One region of the Acidovorax sp. JHL-9 genome, then DNA from elsewhere that is predicted to be linked to it. Evidence: predicted binding sites of a transcription regulator. Region 1 holds the regulator's gene; each other region holds the start of a gene.
What was found. The regulator FNR, encoded in region 1, switches genes on or off when oxygen is low (the NO sensors DNR and NnrR bind a similar motif). The targets are predictions, from matches to a motif close to TTGATNNNNATCAA.
Positions count from the first base shown of each region.

Region 1 (5,940 bases):
CTGAAGACGTGGCCGTGGATCCGCAGGCCCATGCGATCGGCGAGCGCTTGTTCATGAACAACTGCGCCCAGTGCCACGGTTCCGACGCCCGCGGCAGCAAGGGCTTTCCCAATCTGGCAGATGCTGACTGGCTGCATGGTGGCACCCCTGAAAAGATCCGCGAGACGCTGCAGAAGGGGCGCATCGGCAATATGCCTCCCATGGCCGCCGCAGTGGGTTCGCCGGAAGATGTGCGCAATCTGTCGCACTATGTGCTGAGCCTGTCTGGCAGCCCGCATGATTCGCTGCGGGCATCGCTGGGCAAGACCAAGTTCGTGGCGTGCGCTGCCTGCCACGGCAACGACGGCAAGGGTAACCAGGCTTTGGGCGCCCCCAACCTCACGGACGACATCTGGTTGCATGGATGGGGCGAAGCAGCCATCACCGCCATGATCAACAATGGCAAGGTGAACGAGATGCCCGCACAGGCCGACAAGCTGACCGAGGCGCAAATCGGGGTGCTGGCATCGTATGTGTGGGGCTTGTCCAACAAGCCTGCCGCAGCCCGATGAACTCGGGGTGGCTCCAGTTCCGACTGGGGCTGCTTTGCAGTGCTAGTTATCCGCTTCCATAGTCCGCACCATGAAATCATCCGACAAGGCGCCGCGCAAGGTCATTCCCATCGCGGCGGCCACGCCCGAGCCGTCGGCGGAGGGTGAACTTGTCTCCCTTTACGAGGCCCAGAAAAAAATTTACCCACGATCGATCAGTGGGTTCTTTGCGCGTTGGCGTTGGGTCATGGTGTTTCTCACGCAGCTCGTTTTCTATGGGCTGCCCTGGCTGGAGTGGGGCCAGCGCCAAATGGTGCTGTTTGATCTCGGTGCCCGTCGGTTCTATATTTTTGGGTTGGTCCTGTACCCACAGGATTTCATCTATCTCACGGGTTTGCTGATTATTTCAGCGCTCTCGCTGTTTCTGTTCACTGCGGTTGCGGGTCGTCTGTGGTGTGGCTTTGCCTGTCCACAGACGGTCTATACCGAGATATTCATGTGGATAGAGCACAAGATCGAAGGCGATCGCAGTGCGCGACTGCGATTGGATGCCGGTCCCTGGACCTTTGAGAAGATTCGCAAGAAATTCTTGAAGCAGACGGTCTGGGTTGCTGTTTCCCTCTGGACGGGTTTCACTTTTGTCGGGTATTTCGTGCCGATTCGGGAACTGGGTCCCGAGTTGTTGGCTTTTGCTGGCACCTGGCAGATTTTCTGGGTGTTTTTCTACAGCTTGGCCACCTATGGCAATGCTGGCTTCCTTCGGGAGCAGGTATGCAAATACATGTGCCCCTATGCGCGTTTCCAGAGCGCAATGTTCGATCGCGATACCCTCATCGTGACCTATGACGAAGCCCGCGGCGAGCCGCGCGGGCCCAGGGTCAAGACGGTGGACTACAAGGCCAAGGGCCTGGGCGAATGCATCGACTGCACCCTGTGTGTACAAGTGTGTCCCGTGGGCATCGACATCCGCAAGGGTTTGCAATATGAATGCATTGGCTGCGGTCTTTGCGTGGATGCCTGCAATACCGTGATGGACAAGATGCATTACCCCAGAGGCTTGATAAGGTATTCGACCCAGAATGGTGTTCTGCATCGCTGGAGCCAGTCGCAAATCTTGCGCCATGTCTTGCGCCCTCGCGTGCTCATCTACACCGCGGTTCTGGTGGCTTTGTGTGTGGGCATGCTGGCCAGCCTGAGCACGCGCACCCCCCTGAAGGTGGACATCGTGCGTGACCGTGCCGCCTTGTCCCGCATTGTTGCGGGGGGCAAGCTTGAAAATGTCTATCGACTGCAGATCATGAATGCCACAGAGGCCGCACAGCGCTACCGCATTACTGCGAGCGGGCTGGATGGCTTGGAAGTGGCTTCGGAGCAGGAGGTGGACATTGGTGCTGCAGAATCCCGTTGGGTCGCGGTGCGACTGCAGATACCGTATGGATCTGCGGCCCCTGGTTCCCATGCGATTCATTTCGATATATCTGCACTGGAAAGCGGCGGCAAAGTGACTGAGAAATCCATATTCCTGGTGCCACGCTGAGTCAATTGAGTGAAGGTCACGCTGTGCGCTGCATGGCGTCTTGTGGCCTGTATGCTGATACCTGAGGAGCTTCCATGCCAACCAGCCCCGTTATTACTCCCGGACCCCAGCCATGGTGGAAGTTTGGGCATGTCTGGCTGGTGATTGCCGGACCGGTCATTGTGGTGATCGCCGGCTTCATTACGCTGTGGCTTGCCGTGAGTCGGCCGGACCCCGTCGTCGAGGAGGACTATTACCGCAAAGGGATTGAGATCAACCAGACGCTGGCACAGCCAGAGAAAAGTTTGGCCCCTGCGCTCAAGGGCCGCAACCATGCGGCGACACCTGCCGTAGATCAGCCTCGCTGAACGAGAGTCCCAACTGGTCGCATACAAACGCTCCCCGCAACCCCGAGGAAACACACGATGTGGACACAACGCCTGATGTGGATTGCATGGCCCGCTTTTCTGGTGGCCGGGATCCTGGAAATGCTGGTTTTCGCCATGGTGGATCCACAGGATCTTCATTGGCTCGGTCAACCATTGACGCTGTCCCGCCAGGGGGTCTATACCCTTGCGTTCTTTGCGTTCTGGATCATTACCATGGCTGCCAGCGCGCTGACAACGCTGCTCTCCATGTCACCCTTTGAACTCAACCGCTGCCCCGTGCCTCCGGATGCCCGACCGGACGATTGCCACAAGGCATCGTCATGCCCGTGACGGCCCATACCTGAACAGCGATCAGTGACAAGCCTGCTGGTTGTTGACAATACGCTTGAGTGCCTCGGTGTCCAGAATGCGGACATGGCGCTGTTTGACTTCTACCGTGCCATCTTCCACAAACTTCGAGAACGTGCGGCTGACTGTCTCCAGCTTGAGTCCAAGGTAACTGCCGATTTCTTCCCGTGTCATTCGCAATACCAGTTCGGACTGCGAGAACCCGCGGGCATGCAGGCGTTGCACCAGGTTGAGCAGGAACGCGGCCAGGCGCTCTTCTGCGCGCATGCTGCCCAGCAAAAGCATCACACCGTGTTCACGAACGATTTCCCGGCTCATGATCTTGTGAACGTGGTGTTGCAACGCCGTGACTTCGCGCGATAGTTCTTCGATGCGATCAAAGGGCATGACACACACTTCGGCATCTTCGAGGGCGACTGCATCACAGGTGTGATGGTCGTTGACGATGCCATCGAGTCCAATGATTTCACCCGCCATCTGAAAGCCTGTGACCTGGTCGCGCCCATCTTCGGTAGCGACGCAGGTCTTGAAAAAACCAGTGCGAATGGCATAGAGAGAAGTGAACGACTCTCCATTGCGAAAGAGCGTACCTCCCCGCTTGATTTTTCGCCGCACTGCCACGATATCGTCAATGCGTTGCAACTGCTGCTCGTTCAGGCCTACGGGCATGCACAGTTCTCGCAGGTTACAGTTGGAGCAGGCGACTTTGATGGTTTGCGGGTTCATGGGCACTGGGACCTGGACAGGTCAGGGTAATTGGCTTGTATCTGCTGGGACTCCATTGTCCCGTGGTGCACGCGTGGCGGCTGACTTGAATCAAATTGTCCCCCCTGTACCCATTCGTCTTCTTGATTAAGGTCAAGGACGTGGGCCAAAGGGTACGGCACAGTACCGATGCACGCAAGGATATTTTCCCATGACCGCTGTTACCCCAGAACTTCTGCGCCGTTTTGACATTCCAGGACCGCGCTATACCTCCTACCCCACGGCTGACCGGTTTGTGGAGGCTTTTGGGCAAGAGGACTATGTGTTGGCACTGTCACAGCGCCGGCTTGGTGCTACGGCCATGGCACTGCCGTTGTCGCTGTATGTCCACATTCCGTTTTGCGAATCGTTGTGCTACTACTGTGCCTGCAACAAGATCATCACCAAGCACCATGACCGTGCCGACGTGTATTTGCGCTACCTCAGCCGCGAGATTGATCTGCACACGGCCCACTGCGGCACCGGACAGGTGGTCAGCCAGTTGCACCTCGGGGGCGGCACGCCGACCTTCCTTTCGGACGACGGGCTGCGCCAGCTCATGGCAACGCTGCGGCGCAGTTTCACCTTTGCGCCGGGTGGTGAGTATTCCATCGAGGTGGATCCTCGCACGGTCACTTCGGAGCGGCTGGCGGTGCTGGCGGAGCTCGGCTTCAATCGATTGAGCTTCGGGGTGCAGGATTTTGATGCCGAGGTTCAGAAGGCCGTGCACCGCATTCAGCCCGCAGAGCAGGTGTTTGCATTGGTGGAAGCGTCTCGTGCGCTGGGCTTTGAGTCGGTCAATGTGGATTTGATTTACGGGCTGCCGCGCCAGACACCCGAGTCGTTTGATCGCACGCTGGCACAGGTGGCCCAGTTGCGCCCCGACCGAATCGCTTTGTATGCCTACGCCCATTTGCCCGATCGTTTCAAGCCGCAGCGGCGCATCATCTCGACAGAATTGCCCGCTGCATCCGCCAAGGTGACCATGCTTTCGCGTTCGCTGGACGCGTTCATTGATGCCGGTTACGTCTATGTAGGCATGGACCACTTTGCCTTGCCTACGGATGCGTTGGCGGTTGCCAAGCGGCAGGGGCGCCTGCACCGCAATTTTCAGGGCTACAGCACCCAGCCCGACTGCGATCTCATCGCCCTGGGCGTATCCGCGATCGGCCGGGTGGGCGCGACCTACAGCCAGAACGCCAAGTCGCTGGAGGAGTACTACGACCATCTGGATCAGGGGCGGCTGCCCGTGGTGCGGGGGTTGGCGCTGAATCGTGATGACCTGGTGCGCAGGGCCGTCATCATGGCGCTGATGTGCCAGGGCGAGGTGTTGTTTGAGCCCATGGATCAAGCTTGGCTCATTGATTTTCGGAAGTATTTCGCGCCGGAACTGGAGCAGTTGGAGTCCATGACCGAGCAGGGACTCGTTACGTTGACTGCCGAGGGTGTCAAGGTAACGCCCATGGGCTGGTTCTTTGTGCGCGGCATTGCCATGGTGTTTGACCGCTATTTGCAGGCTGACCGCAATCGGGCCCGGTTTTCGCGCATCATCTGATACCCATCATTCGAGCTGTGCCCCGGTCTTCATGCTTGCACCCCTTGCCGTAACGGCTTTGCTCATGGGGCTCGCTGGCGGGCCCCATTGCTTGGCCATGTGCTCCGCGCCTTGCGGTGCGATCATCGGCCAAGGGGTGGCGCGCTCGCAAGCGGGCAGTCCCGTCTCTCAGCCGGTTCAGTGGTTTCCCAAAGATGGAACCGCTCGCCGGCTGTTCGCATTTCACTTCGGGCGCCTGGCGGGCTATGCCGGGGGGGGCGCCCTGGCAGCGCTGGCCATGGACAGTCTGGCATGGGTGACCCGGCAAACCATGGCCTTGAGTCCGGTATGGACGCTGATGCACGTGGCGGTCATGGCCTGGGGTTTGATGATGATGGTGCAGGCGCGACAGCCTGCGTGGGTAGAGCAGGCAGGGCGTGCAGCCTGGCGCCGCGTGCAACCCCTTGTCCGCGCGCCGGGTGGACTGCTGGTGGCGGGCGGGCTTTGGGCACTCATGCCATGCGGATTGCTTTATTCGGCCCTGCTGGTGGCAGCGCTCAGCGGCAGCGTGTTGCAGGGCGCTGTCACCATGGTGTTTTTTGGCGTGGGGAGTGGGTTGTGGCTGGTGGGCGCGCCCTGGCTGTGGGGGCGGCTGCGTTCACGCATCAACGCGGTGCGAGCCAGTTGGGGAACCCGGCTGGCGGGTGCGCTGCTGGTCGGGGTGGCGGGGTGGGCATTGTGGATGGATCTGGTTTACAAACCCTCTCTCTGGTGCAGATAACTTCAGCGGGAAATACCTTGGGGTCACTCTGGCGGGTGGCGTCACGCCAGAACTTCATCATTGGGATTGCGGGGCACAATGGCCTGGGCGGCGGCGAT
Region 1 is NZ_AUEX01000008.1:55,808-61,747, reverse strand. Features, by position in the region: gene ccoP (cytochrome-c oxidase, cbb3-type subunit III) at 1-551, shown strand, start outside; gene ccoG (cytochrome c oxidase accessory protein CcoG) at 622-2,067, shown strand; gene K225_RS0106645 (FixH family protein) at 2,142-2,414, shown strand; gene K225_RS0106640 (hypothetical protein) at 2,472-2,765, shown strand; gene fnr (fumarate/nitrate reduction transcriptional regulator Fnr) at 2,787-3,509, opposite strand; gene hemN (oxygen-independent coproporphyrinogen III oxidase) at 3,700-5,082, shown strand; gene K225_RS0106625 (sulfite exporter TauE/SafE family protein) at 5,114-5,842, shown strand.

Region 2 (5,940 bases), on a different contig from region 1:
CGTGTCCAGCGTCAACACGGGGCGGCCCGTGTCGTCATGGCCCTGGTCCAGCCAGCGGCGCAGGGTGGCCGGCGTGACGGCAGGCGCCCGGCCCTCGGAGGGCTGGATCGCGGGGTGGTCCATGCGGATGATCTCGCGCTTGACCTTGACGAGCATCTTGCGAAACGGCACGGTGTCCGACCAGCTCTCCTTGGGGGAGAGGTCGGCAAAGCGCGGGTCGGTGCGCAGGGCATCGACAAAGCCGCGCACCGCCGCTGCCGGGCCCGCCAGAAACATGTTGATGCCTTCGTGGGCCAGCAAGATGGTGCCCTTGAGCGCAGCGGCCAGGGCGCGCTCGTGCAGAAGAGCGCGCAATGCCTCTGCATCCGGCAGGGGCACGAACTTGTAGCAGGAGATGTTCAGGACAGTATTCATGGCAGAAATTTCGTGATGGCACCTGGCCCGCATCCGGGCGCTGCGCCGGGGCCACTCTCAGGCCTTGGGTACCCGCAGCGTGGATTCGATCTTGTCGGCCAGCTGGGCAAGGGCCGGTGAAGCGGCACAGCCCGGTGTCCGCAGCAGCGCTTTTGCAGTGGGCGCTACGGAGGAGGTTGGGTTGCTGGATGAAGGGGGCAGCACGTCGCTCATTGCATAACCTTCAGTTGCTGTAGTGCATGCAGGGCCTCGGCGTCGGTGCGGTACATGGCCAGCCCCGCGCCGGGCGCCAGCACCCCTGCGCGGCGCAGCATCTGCTCCACCGGAAGCTTGAGGCCGCTCAGGTGCAGCGTGCCTGCGCGGGTGCGCATGGTGGCCAGCAGATTGGCGAAGGTTTCCACACCGGTCATGTCGATGCGGTTGATGGGCTGGGCCAGCAGGCAGACATGCACCACATCGGGGTGTGCAGCCAGGTGGTCCATCACCCGGCGTTCGAGTGCGCTGGCGGAGGCAAAGTCGAGTTCGGCATCCATGCGCAAGGCCAGCAGGTGCGGCGCCAGTGCCGGGAGCTGCCACAGGTGCCGGTCGCGCAGGCTGCCGTCGGGGTGCAGCCCCACTTCGATGATGCGCGGGTGCAGGCGCTGGTAGAGGAAATGGCTCAGGTTCATCAGCAGGCCCACCAGCACACCCCAGTACATGCGGGGGGCCGTGGCCAGCGTCAGGCCAAAAGTGATGCCGGAGATGACCGCCTCGACGCGGGAAATGCGCCACAGCCGCAGGAAGCTGGCGGGTTGGATCAGGCTGGTGACGGCTGTCACCACCACGGCTGCCAGCACCGATTGCGGCACATGGTAGAGCGCCGGGGTCAGCCACAGCAGCACCACCAGCACCAGCGCGATGGCAAACACGGTGGCCCAGCCGCTGCGGGCCCCGGCATACAGGTTGATGGCCGAGCGCGAGAACGAGGCGCTGGTGGCGAAACTACCGCACAGGCCACTGCTGATCTTGGCCAGACCTTGGCCGATCAGGTCCTGGTTCTCGTTCCAGCGCTCGCCCGAGCGCTGGCTGTCCACCTTGGCACTGGACGCCGTTTCCAGGAAGCTCACCAGCGTGACCACCAGCACCGGCATCACGAGGGCCGCAAAGCTGGACCAGGGCAGGGCGCCCGGCCAGTAAAGGCTGGGCAGGCCGGCAGGCAAGGCGCCCACCACTGCGCCGTCGGCCTCGGCGTAGCCCAGGACCCAGCTAAGGGCCCCGGCGGCCCCCAGCACCACGATCGCGGCCGGAAAGCCCGGACGCAGCCTGCGCGCCAGCATCAGCAGCACCAGGCTGCCCAGCCCGAAGGCAGCTGCGGTCAGGTCGAAGTGGCCCAGCGAGGGCGTCGTCCACAAGGCCCCCAGATCGGAGCGCAGACCTGTCAGCGCGCCGAGCTGAGACGACAGAATCAGCAGCGCCGCTGCCTGGGTGAAGCCGCTGAGCACCGGCGAGGTCACGAGGTTGAGCAGCCAGCCAAAGCGCGCCAGTCCCATCACCAGCTGCAGCAGGCCCGACAGAATCGCCATCCAGGCGGCCATGGCTACCCACTGCGCGCTGCCGGGCTCGGCCAGACCCGAGAGCGACGCGCCGATCAACAGGCTGGTGAGGGCCGTGGGCCCCACTCCCAGGCGCGTGGAGGCGCTGAACAGCACGGCCACCAGTGCCGGCACGAGGGAGGCATAGATGCCTGTTACCAGCGGCATGCCCGCCAGCGCGGCGTAGGCAACGCCCTGTGGCACCAGCATCAGGCCCACGGTCATGCCGGCCCAGAACTCCCCCCTGAGCAAGGCGCGGTCAGGGCGCGGCCAGGCCAGAAAAGGCAGCCAACGGGACAAAGGGTGAAGCGACATCCCCACTATTGTCGCCGTTGTGCGGGCTCGGCGCCTTGTGCGCCGCGCTGCGGGAGAGGGTGGCTGGCGATGTTGTCCTACAGTCCATTCGGCGCTTTCCGACCCTGGTGGGTGTGTGACTTGCCTACATTCACACCATCTTTAAGGAGTCGCACATGAATATCCGCCAATTTCCGCACAGCAACCCGCAACGCATCTGGACCCTTCTCGGTGCCAGTGCCCTGGCGTTTGGGCTGGCTGCCTGCAGCAAGCAGGAGGAACCCACCGTGGGACAAAAACTCGATTCCGCTGTCCAGAAAACCGAACAGGCAGCCGCAGAGGCGCAGACAAAGGCAGAAAGCGCACTCAAGAACGCGGAAACCAAGGTGGAGGAAGGCGCCGCCACGGTGCAGTCGGGCGCCCAGGAAATGGGCAGCGCCGCCATGGGTGCCGTGGATGACGCCACCATCACGGTGCAGGTGTCTGCCGGCCTGGCCAAGGACCCCGACCTGAGTGCATTCAAGATCGATGTGGACACCCGTGCCGGTGCCGTCACGCTCACAGGCCCCGCACCCAATGCAAGCGCCCGCGAGCGTGCTGAAACCATCACCAAAGGCGTCAAGGGTGTGCTATCGGTGACCAACAACCTCAAGGTCGCCAGCTGACATCCGGCATCCTGGGGGCGCCGCCGGGGATGCGCTTTGGCGCGGACGTTTGGCAGTCGGACGGTGTTGTCGCGCGCTACCATGCCAGGCATGAATGAAGATTCCGCTTTCGGCCCCGCCACCCGCATCGTCCACCATGCCTACACACCTCCCGCCGGGTTTGTTGCACCCCAGCCTGGCGTTTTCAAGGCCTCCACCGTCATTTTTCCCAATGTGGCGGCGATGCGGTCGCGCGAATGGAAAGACAAGAGCGGCTACACCTATGGCCTGCACGGCACGCCCACCACCTTCATCCTGGAAGAGCGCCTGTGCGCGCTGGAGGGCGGGCGGCAGTGCGTGCTGGTTCCCAGCGGCCTGGCGGCGATTGCCAACGTGGCGCTGGCCTTGCTCCGCCCCGGGGATGAAGTCCTGATTCCAGACAACGCCTACGGCCCCAGCAAGGATCTGGCCAACGGGGAGCTGGCCCGTTTCGGCATTCGCCACGTACTGTATGACCCCCTCGATCCTGCGGATCTGGCCGCGCGCATCACTTCGGCAACCCGGCTGGTGTGGCTGGAAGCACCCGGGTCGGTGACCATGGAGTTTCCCGATCTTTGCGAACAGGTGCGTATCTGCCGTGCCCGGGGGGTGATGTCGGCACTCGACAACACCTGGGGCGCCGGCCTGGCATTTGCGCCCTTCGATCTGGGCGGGGATGGCAGCGGCAACCTGGCGGTCGATGTATCGGTCCATGCGCTCACCAAATACCCCAGCGGCGGTGGCGATGTGCTGATGGGCAGTGTCATCACGCGCGACCTGGCCCTGCACATGAAAATCAAGCTCACCCACATGCGACTGGGCCTGGGCATTGCCGCCAACGACGCCGAAGCCGTGCTGCGCGCCTTGCCCAGCATCGGTTTGCGCTACCGCGCGCACGATGCGGCGGCACGCCAGCTGGCGCTGTGGATGCAGCAGCAGAGCGCTGTGGCCCAGGTGCTGCACCCGGCACTGCCCGGCGCGCCGGGACATGCCCACTGGCGGGCCCTGTGCGGCGCTGCCAACCATGGCGACGGCGCTGCGGCTGGCTTGTTCAGCGTGATGATCGATGCGCGCTACAGCCAGGCCCAGGTCGATGCGTTCTGCGACGGCCTGCGCCTGTTCAAGCTGGGCTACAGCTGGGGCGGCCCCATGAGCCTGGTGGTGCCCTACCAGCTGGCGTCCATGCGCCGCCGCCCTGTGCCGCACCTGCTGCCTGGCACGCTGGTGCGCTTTTCTGTGGGGCTGGAAGATGTGGCAGATCTCCGCCAGGATTTGCAGCAGGCCATGGCCCGGGCTTTCGGCGCGGTCTGATGGCCTGATGGCACGGTGGCGGCGCTGGGGTGGTAGTTTCCTCAGTGGCGCATGGCGGGCAGGTGGCTTAGGGTGTTGACATATATCAACGGGCGTTGCGCCCACCGACCCAGCCCGTCTCCGCAACTTGTTGCCATTACCGCCATGTCCGCACCTCCCGCCGCCCAAGTTTCACCTGCCACAGCCGTGGCGATCACGCTCCATCCGCTGCGCCTTGCCGATCCCTTCCACTGGTTGCGCAAGGGCATCCAGGATGTGGTGGCCGCGCCGGGCATTGCCCTTTTTTATGGCGCGTGCTTCTGGGGCATGGCGCTGGTGCTGGGCTGGGTGTTTCGCACGCGGCCCGAATACACCATGTCGCTGGCCAGCGGGTGCCTGCTGCTGGGGCCGTTTCTGGCGATGGGCCTGTATGACACCAGCCGGCGCCGCGAGGCGGGCCAATCGCCCGATCTGGGGCAATCCATCACCTGCTGGGACAGTCACATGGGCAGCATGGGCATGCTGGTGCTGGTGCTGGTGGTGCTGGAGCTGCTGTGGGGCCGCGCCTCACTGGTGGTGTTTGCCGTTTTCTTCAACACCGGCATGCCGTCCACCACCGGGGTGATGGCGGCCATTTTCAACCCCCAGAACTGGGGCTTTGTCGGCGTCTATCTGGCGGTGGGCGGTGCCTTTGCTGCGCTCGTTTTCTCGACGTCGGTGGTTTCCATTCCGATGATCCTGGACCGTGACACCGATGCGCTGACCGCGGGCATCACCAGCATGCGGGTGGTGCTGGAGAACGCCGCCGTCATGCTGCTGTGGGGGCTGTTGATCACGCTGATCGTGGCCGTGTCGCTGTGGTTGTGGGGCGCCGGCCTGCTGCTCGCTGGCCCGGTGCTGGGCCATGCCAGCTGGCATGCCTACCGCGCGGCGGTGTCTTCTGTGCCACGCGTGGCGGTTTGAGGCGCCCTGAGGGCAAACTGTTAAAGTGGACTCCTACTTCAGGAAGCAAATACCTTGGCAACACCCAACTACGGATACGAAAAGCGCCAGCGCGAGCTCGCCAAAAAGCAAAAAAAGGAAGACAAGCTCAAAGCCAAAAACCAGCGCAGGCCCGATGAGCCGCAACACGAACAGCCGGGCGGTGGGGCTGCAGCGTTGGCATCGCCCGCGCCCGCCGAACCGTCGGAGCCTGCCGGCCATTGATTTTTTCCACGGCTCTTAGAGCCTGTTGACGATCTCCCAGGGGTCGCGCAGCGGTCTTTGCGCGATGGGATGCAAGGCGCGGTGCGCAGTGGATAGCCCGGCTATCCACCAGCGCCGCAACGCCGCAGACCGCCCGCAAGGACCGCTGCCCCAAGGGTTGGAGCACAATCGGGCCGATGTACTTGGAGTGTTGGCGCCCCGGCTGCTTTCATGGGCACCAGCCCATGCGGCGCATCCGAAGCATCCACTCATCCCGATGGCGCTCCAACGCGATCCCCTGCGAGATCGTCAACAGGCTCTTAACGCAAGAGCTTCTGGAGTTCCGGCCACACGTTGGCCAGCATCTGTGGATGCGCCTCGGCGCGTGGGTGGATGCGGTCTGGCTGGAACAGCCGGGTAGGGTCGGGCCCATCGGCCACGCCCTTGAGGAAAAACGGCACCACACCCGCCTTGTGCGCCTTGGCTACCGCCGCAAAGGTGGA
Region 2 is NZ_AUEX01000003.1:114,955-120,894, reverse strand. Features, by position in the region: gene K225_RS0103455 (sulfurtransferase) at 1-414, opposite strand, end outside; gene K225_RS22100 (hypothetical protein) at 472-627, opposite strand; gene K225_RS0103450 (SulP family inorganic anion transporter) at 624-2,300, opposite strand; gene K225_RS0103445 (BON domain-containing protein) at 2,456-2,944, shown strand; gene K225_RS0103440 (PLP-dependent transferase) at 3,026-4,273, shown strand; gene K225_RS0103435 (DUF2189 domain-containing protein) at 4,418-5,215, shown strand; gene K225_RS0103430 (hypothetical protein) at 5,270-5,458, shown strand; gene K225_RS0103425 (arylesterase) at 5,758-5,940, opposite strand, start outside.
Region 2: K225_RS0103435 (DUF2189 domain-containing protein) is a predicted target of FNR. The motif match lies at 4,349-4,362, and genes of this name have one in related genera.

Region 3 (5,940 bases), on a different contig from region 1:
GGCCCCGTGCTCAGCGCAATGGCCTTCCAGGACGAGGACCACGCGGTGGAGCTGGCCAACGCCACCCCGTTTGGCCTGGTGGCAGGCATCTGGACGCGCGACGGCGCCCGCCAGTTCCGCATGGCAAAGCGCGTGCACAGCGGCCAGGTGTTCATCAACAATTACGGCGCTGCGGGCGGCGTGGAGCTGCCGTTTGGCGGCGTCAAATCGAGCGGATACGGACGCGAAAAGGGCCTGGAGGCGCTGCACGGTTTCACCACGCTCAAGACCGTGGCCATCCGGCACGGCTGATCCAGGCCCGCCTGTCGCGCCCGCGCAAGACGGCGCGGCGGTGTGCCGGTAGCATGTGCCCTCGCCCTTCCTTTTTGCCCGACGGTTTCTTTTCTCCATGCCCCTGAGCCCCCCCGCCCCCCGCACTGCCCGGCACCAGCGCCGCGTCCATTACCAAGGCTTTGAACGCGACGATGGGCTGTGGGACATCGAAGGCGAGCTGCACGACAGCAAGACCTACGATGCGCCCTCGTTCCGCGAGGCCGGCCTGCGCCTGGCCGGCGAGCCCATCCACCACATGTGGCTGCGCGTCACCGTCAACCGCCAGCTGGTGGTGCAGGCCATCGACGTGGCCATGGACACCCACCCGCTCAAGGACTGCCCCCAGGCCCAGCCCGCGCTGCAATCCATGGTGGGCTGCAGCATGGCGCGCGGCTGGCGCCAGGCCATCCAGAAGAACCTGGGCGGCGTGGCCAGCTGCACCCACCTGCGCGAGCTGCTGTTCAACCTGGCCACGGCGGCATTCCAGTCGGTGCCCGCGGTGTTTGCTGCCGCCAATGCCGACGAACCGCCCCGCCATCTGGGCCAGTGCACCGGCTGGGACTTCAACGGCAACGGCGTGAAGGAATATTTTCCGCAGTTCTACCGCCGCGGCCCGGACGGCCTGACGGTGCCGGTGGGCCCGCCACCAGCGGCCGGCGACGCCCTCGCCGCGCTGCAGCCCTAGCCCGCGTAGCGGGGGAAAAATATGAATAAAAACAGGCGCTAGCGCCTACCCCTAAAGCGCAAGCAGCGATCAAATCTATAAAACAAGGAGACAACACCATGCGCGTGCAGCACAAATCCATCATCGTCACCGGCGCCGGCAACGGCATTGGCGAAGGCATTGCCAAGCGCCTGGCCGCTGAAGGGGGCAAGGTCATCGTCAACGACATCAACGAGGCCGGTGGCCAGCGCGTAGTGACCGAGATCATCGCGGCAGGCGGCACAGCGGCCTTCTTCCAGGCCGACGTGACGAAGTCTGCCGAGGTCAAGGCCCTGATCGACGAGGCCGTGCGCCTGCATGGCCGGCTGGACGTGGTGGTCAACAACGCCGGCTGGACGCACCGCAACCGCCCCATGCTGGAAGTGAGCGAGGACGAGTTCGAGAAGGTCTATGCCATCAACGTCAAGAGCATCTACCTCTCGGCCATCCACGCCGTGCCCGCGATGCGCCTGGGCGGCGGCGGCAGTTTCATCAACATTGCTTCCACGGCGGGCCTGCGCCCCCGCCCGGGCCTGACCTGGTACAACGGCTCCAAGGGCGCCGTCATCACCACCAGCAAGTCGATGGCGGCCGAGCTGGGCCCCGACAACATCCGCGTGAACTGCATCAACCCCGTGTTCAACCCCGACACGGGCCTGGCCGCCGAGTTTGCAGGTGGCCCGGTGGACGAAGCGCGCCGCGCGAAATTCCTGGCCACCATTCCGCTGGGCCGCTTTTCCTCGGCGCTCGACGTGGCCAACGCCGCGCTGTACCTGGCCAGCGACGAGGCCGCCTTCATCAGCGGCGTGTGCATCGAGGTGGATGGGGCACGCTGCGTGTAGCGGCACACCACAGCCCCCCGGACGGCGCTGCCGGCAAGCCCCTGGCTACAGCACCTCGCGCAAGGCGGCTTCGTACAGGCCGGTGAGCCGGTCCATCACGCTCAGCAGGCGTTCGCTGGTGGTGGCCACCACGCTCAGCCCCTGCTCGTCGGCGGGCCGGCGCAGGGCCGCCTCAAAAAACACCCACTGCGGGGCCGCCAGCTCCAGCTCGCCACGAATGGCGGGCGTGGAGACCGGTGCAGCCGTCAGGGTCTGCATGGCCTGCCGGAAATCGGCGGCGTCTGCCGCCAGTTGCGCGTGCACCAGCTTGGTGTCCGCCTTGGCGGCCACCAGAAAATAGTTCTTGGCCAGGCGCTGCGACAGCATGCGCTGGCGCCCGGCCAGGTTCACCAGCCGCGCACTGGCCACCCGTGCCATCTTTTCGATGGACTCGGTCACCGCCTGGGCCACCAGCAGCGTGCGGTCGGACTGCTCGGACACCGCCGCCACGGCCGCCCGCGACGTGGGCGCCGCTGTCAACTGGTCGAGCAGTGCAAACTGCTTTTGCACTTCGTCCAGCTGCCGCGCCACTTCGGCAGGCCACTGGCCCGACTGCAACCCACGCGCCAGCTCGCCAGATCCCTGCTGCACCCTTGTGCGCGCATGGCCCAGCACGTCCCTGGCAGCCTCGGGCAGCACCTGCAAATACTGCTGGCAATACGCCTTGGCCATGCGCTGCGACAGTGCCCGAAACCATCCCGCGTGGTTGATGGCCCCCGACAGTGCCATTTGCGCCTGGGCCCCGCCGGCCCAGGTGGGCAGCAGGATGCCTGCCGCCACCCACTGCACGGCCACCCGGCGCTGGCAGGCAAGCGCTTGTGCCATCGAGCTCGCATTCGTCATGTCATTTCCTTGAAACTTTGTGTGCTGCGATTGTTGTGACGCACCACATGCGCCCCCTGCGCCATGTCAAGCAACTGCCATTCGCCGGACATTGGCGGGACGAACCCGCGTTGACCCGCTCCATTGACCCCAGTCAACCTTGCCAGCAGGGGCATGCCCTCGATGGCGCGGCCGATACGGCAGAATCGCCCCATGTCTGAACGTGTGATTCCTCTGGTGGACCAACGCATCGCCGCTCTGGCGGCCAGGGTGCCCGCGCAGGCCGCCGCTCCCACCGGCCTGCTGACCGACACCCGGGGCCGCCCCCTGCGCGACCTGCGCATCAGCGTGACCGACCGCTGCAACTTCCGCTGCAACTACTGCATGCCCAAGGAAGTGTTCGACAAGGACCATGCCTACCTGCCGCACAACGCCCTGTTGAGCTTTGAGGAGATCGCGCGGCTGGCGCGGCTGTTTCTGGCCCACGGCGTGCGCAAGATCCGCCTGACCGGGGGCGAGCCGCTGCTGCGCAAGAACCTCGAAGAACTGGTGGCCCAGCTGGCCCGGCTGCGCACGGTGGACGGCACCGCGCCCGACCTCACCCTCACCACCAACGGCTCGCTGCTGGCCCGCAAGGCGCGGGCTCTCAAGGCGGCGGGACTGAACCGCGTCACCGTGAGCCTCGACGGTCTGGACGACGCAGTGTTCCGCCGCATGAACGATGTGGATTTTCCGGTGGCCGATGTGCTGGCCGGCATCGAGGCGGCGCACGCGGCGGGGCTGTCGCAGATCAAGGTGAACATGGTGGTCAAGCGCGGCACCAATGACCACGAAATCCTGCCCATGGCGCGCCACTTTCGCGGCACGGGCACCACGCTGCGCTTCATCGAATACATGGACGTGGGCGCCACCAACGGCTGGCGCATGGACGAGGTGCTGCCGTCGGCCGAACTGATAGCCCGCCTGCGCGCCGAGCTGCCGCTGGTGCCGCTCAGCCCCACCAGCCCCGGCGAAACCGCCGAGCGCTGGGGCTACGCCAACGCTGCAGGCCAGCACGACCCGGCCCTGGGCGAAGTGGGCGTGATCAGCAGCGTGACCCAGGCCTTCTGCGGCGACTGCAACCGCGCGCGGCTTTCGACCGAAGGCCGGCTGTACCTGTGCCTGTTTGCCAGCCAGGGCTACGACCTGCGCAGCCTGCTGCGCGGCGGCGCCAGCGACGAGGCCATCGCATCGGCCATCGCGCCCATCTGGCAGCAGCGCGCCGACCGCTATTCGGAGCTGCGCAGCAGCCTGCCGGCCGACACCACGCAGGGCGCGCGCCGGGTGGAAATGAGCTATATCGGCGGATGACCTCGCACACCCCCCTGAACGACTGCGTCGCTTCCCCCTTCTCTCGCACCGCTACGCGATGCGGGAAGGGGAACGCAGCACTCGCTGCGGGGCGGCCCTTGCCCGGCTGCCCTGGCCTGCAGAGCACAGCCTCCAAGGCCGCGGGAAATTCCGGCCCGCATTCTTTTGAAGAGCATCCATGATTGACACCCAAGACATCACCGGCCTGGTCCTGGCCGGGGGCCGAGGCTCCCGCATGGGCGGCGTCGACAAAGGCCTGCAGAATTTTCGCGGCCTGCCGCTGGCGCTGCACACGCTGATGCGCCTGCAGATGCAGGTGGGCGCCACCATGGTCAACGCCAACCGCAACCTGGCCGCCTACGAGGCCTTTGGCGCCCCCGTATGGCCCGACGTGATTGCCGACTATGCCGGCCCGCTGGCGGGCTTTCTGACCGGGCTGGAGCGCTGCGAAACCCCGTGGCTGCTCACCGTGCCCTGCGACACGCCGCTGTTTCCGCTGGACCTGGCCGCACGGCTGGCGGCCGCTGCGGACGCCCAAGGGGCCGACATCGCCATGGCCGCCGCCCCCGAGGACGATGGCGCGGGCGGCACCGCCGTGCGCACCCAGCCCGTGTTCTGCCTGCTGCGTGTGGACCTGCTCGAAAGCCTGGTCGCCTTCACCCAGGCCGGTGGCCGCAAGATCGACGCCTGGACCGCGCAACACCCGCATGTGGTGGTGCCCTTCGACCAGCCGGGCGACGACCCGCTGGCCTTCTTCAACGCCAACACGCTGGACGAGCTGCACCGCCTCGAAAGCGCCGGTACTCCCTGACCGCGTGCACCGGTTGCACCCCCACCCGCCCTGCGCGAACGCCCCCATGAAAACCATTGCACAGATTGCCGCCGAACTGCAGGGCTATGACCCCCAGGCACTCCGCGCCGACCAGGTGTCGGCCTTTCTGGAACGGCTGGCGCAGCCGGTCACGGACACCGAAGAGATCGGCATTTTCGAGGCCCTGGGCCGCGTGCTGGCGCGCGACGTGGTCTCGCCACTGAGCGTGCCGCCCCACGACAACTCGGCCATGGACGGCTACGCCTTTGCCGGTGCGCAACTGGTGGCGGGCCAGCCGCTCACGCTGCGCGTGGTGGGCACGGCCCTGGCAGGCAAGGCCTGGGCCGGCACCGTGGGTGCGGGTGAATGCCTGAAGATCATGACCGGCGCCATCATGCCCGCGGGCCTGGACACCGTGGTGCCGCAGGAGTTCACCACCGCCGCCGATGGCGACCACATCACCATTGCCGCCAACCTGCTGCACCTGGGCGACAACCGCCGCCTCAAGGGCGAAGACCTCATGGAAGGCGGCGTGGCGCTCTCCAAAGGAGCGTTGCTGGCGCCTGCCGCGCTGGGGCTGGTGGCCAGTCTGGGGCTGAAAACCGTGGTGGTGTACCGGCGCCTGCGCGTGGCCTATTTCTCCACCGGCGACGAAATCCTGAGCCTGGGCGAGCCGCCCCGCGAAGGCGCGGTGTACGACAGCAACCGCTACACCGTGTTCGGCCTGCTCACGCGGCTGGGCGTGGAGGTGATCGACCTGGGCGTGGTGCGCGACGAACCCACCCTGCTGGAGGCCGCCTTCCGCGATGCCGCGCAGCGGGCCGACGCCATCATCACCAGTGGCGGCGTGAGCGTGGGCGAGGCCGACCACACGCGCACCATGATGAAGCAGCTCGGCGACGTGGCCTTCTGGCGCATCGCCATGCGCCCCGGCCGGCCCATGGCCGTAGGAAGCATTGCCAGCGCAGATGCGGCAAGCGCTGACGGCGATCAAAACGATACTGGCAAAGCCGCAACCGGCGCCGTGCTTTTCGGCCTGCCCGGCAACCCCGTGGCGGTCA
Region 3 is NZ_AUEX01000018.1:23,856-29,795, forward strand. Features, by position in the region: gene K225_RS0112680 (aldehyde dehydrogenase family protein) at 1-291, shown strand, start outside; gene K225_RS20770 (DUF2889 domain-containing protein) at 389-997, shown strand; gene K225_RS0112690 (SDR family oxidoreductase) at 1,096-1,857, shown strand; gene K225_RS0112695 (type IV pili methyl-accepting chemotaxis transducer N-terminal domain-containing protein) at 1,903-2,739, opposite strand; gene moaA (GTP 3',8-cyclase MoaA) at 2,932-4,068, shown strand; gene mobA (molybdenum cofactor guanylyltransferase MobA) at 4,247-4,879, shown strand; gene glp (gephyrin-like molybdotransferase Glp) at 4,926-5,940, shown strand, end outside.
Region 3: K225_RS0112695 (type IV pili methyl-accepting chemotaxis transducer N-terminal domain-containing protein) is a predicted target of FNR. The motif match lies at 2,863-2,876, and genes of this name have one in related genera.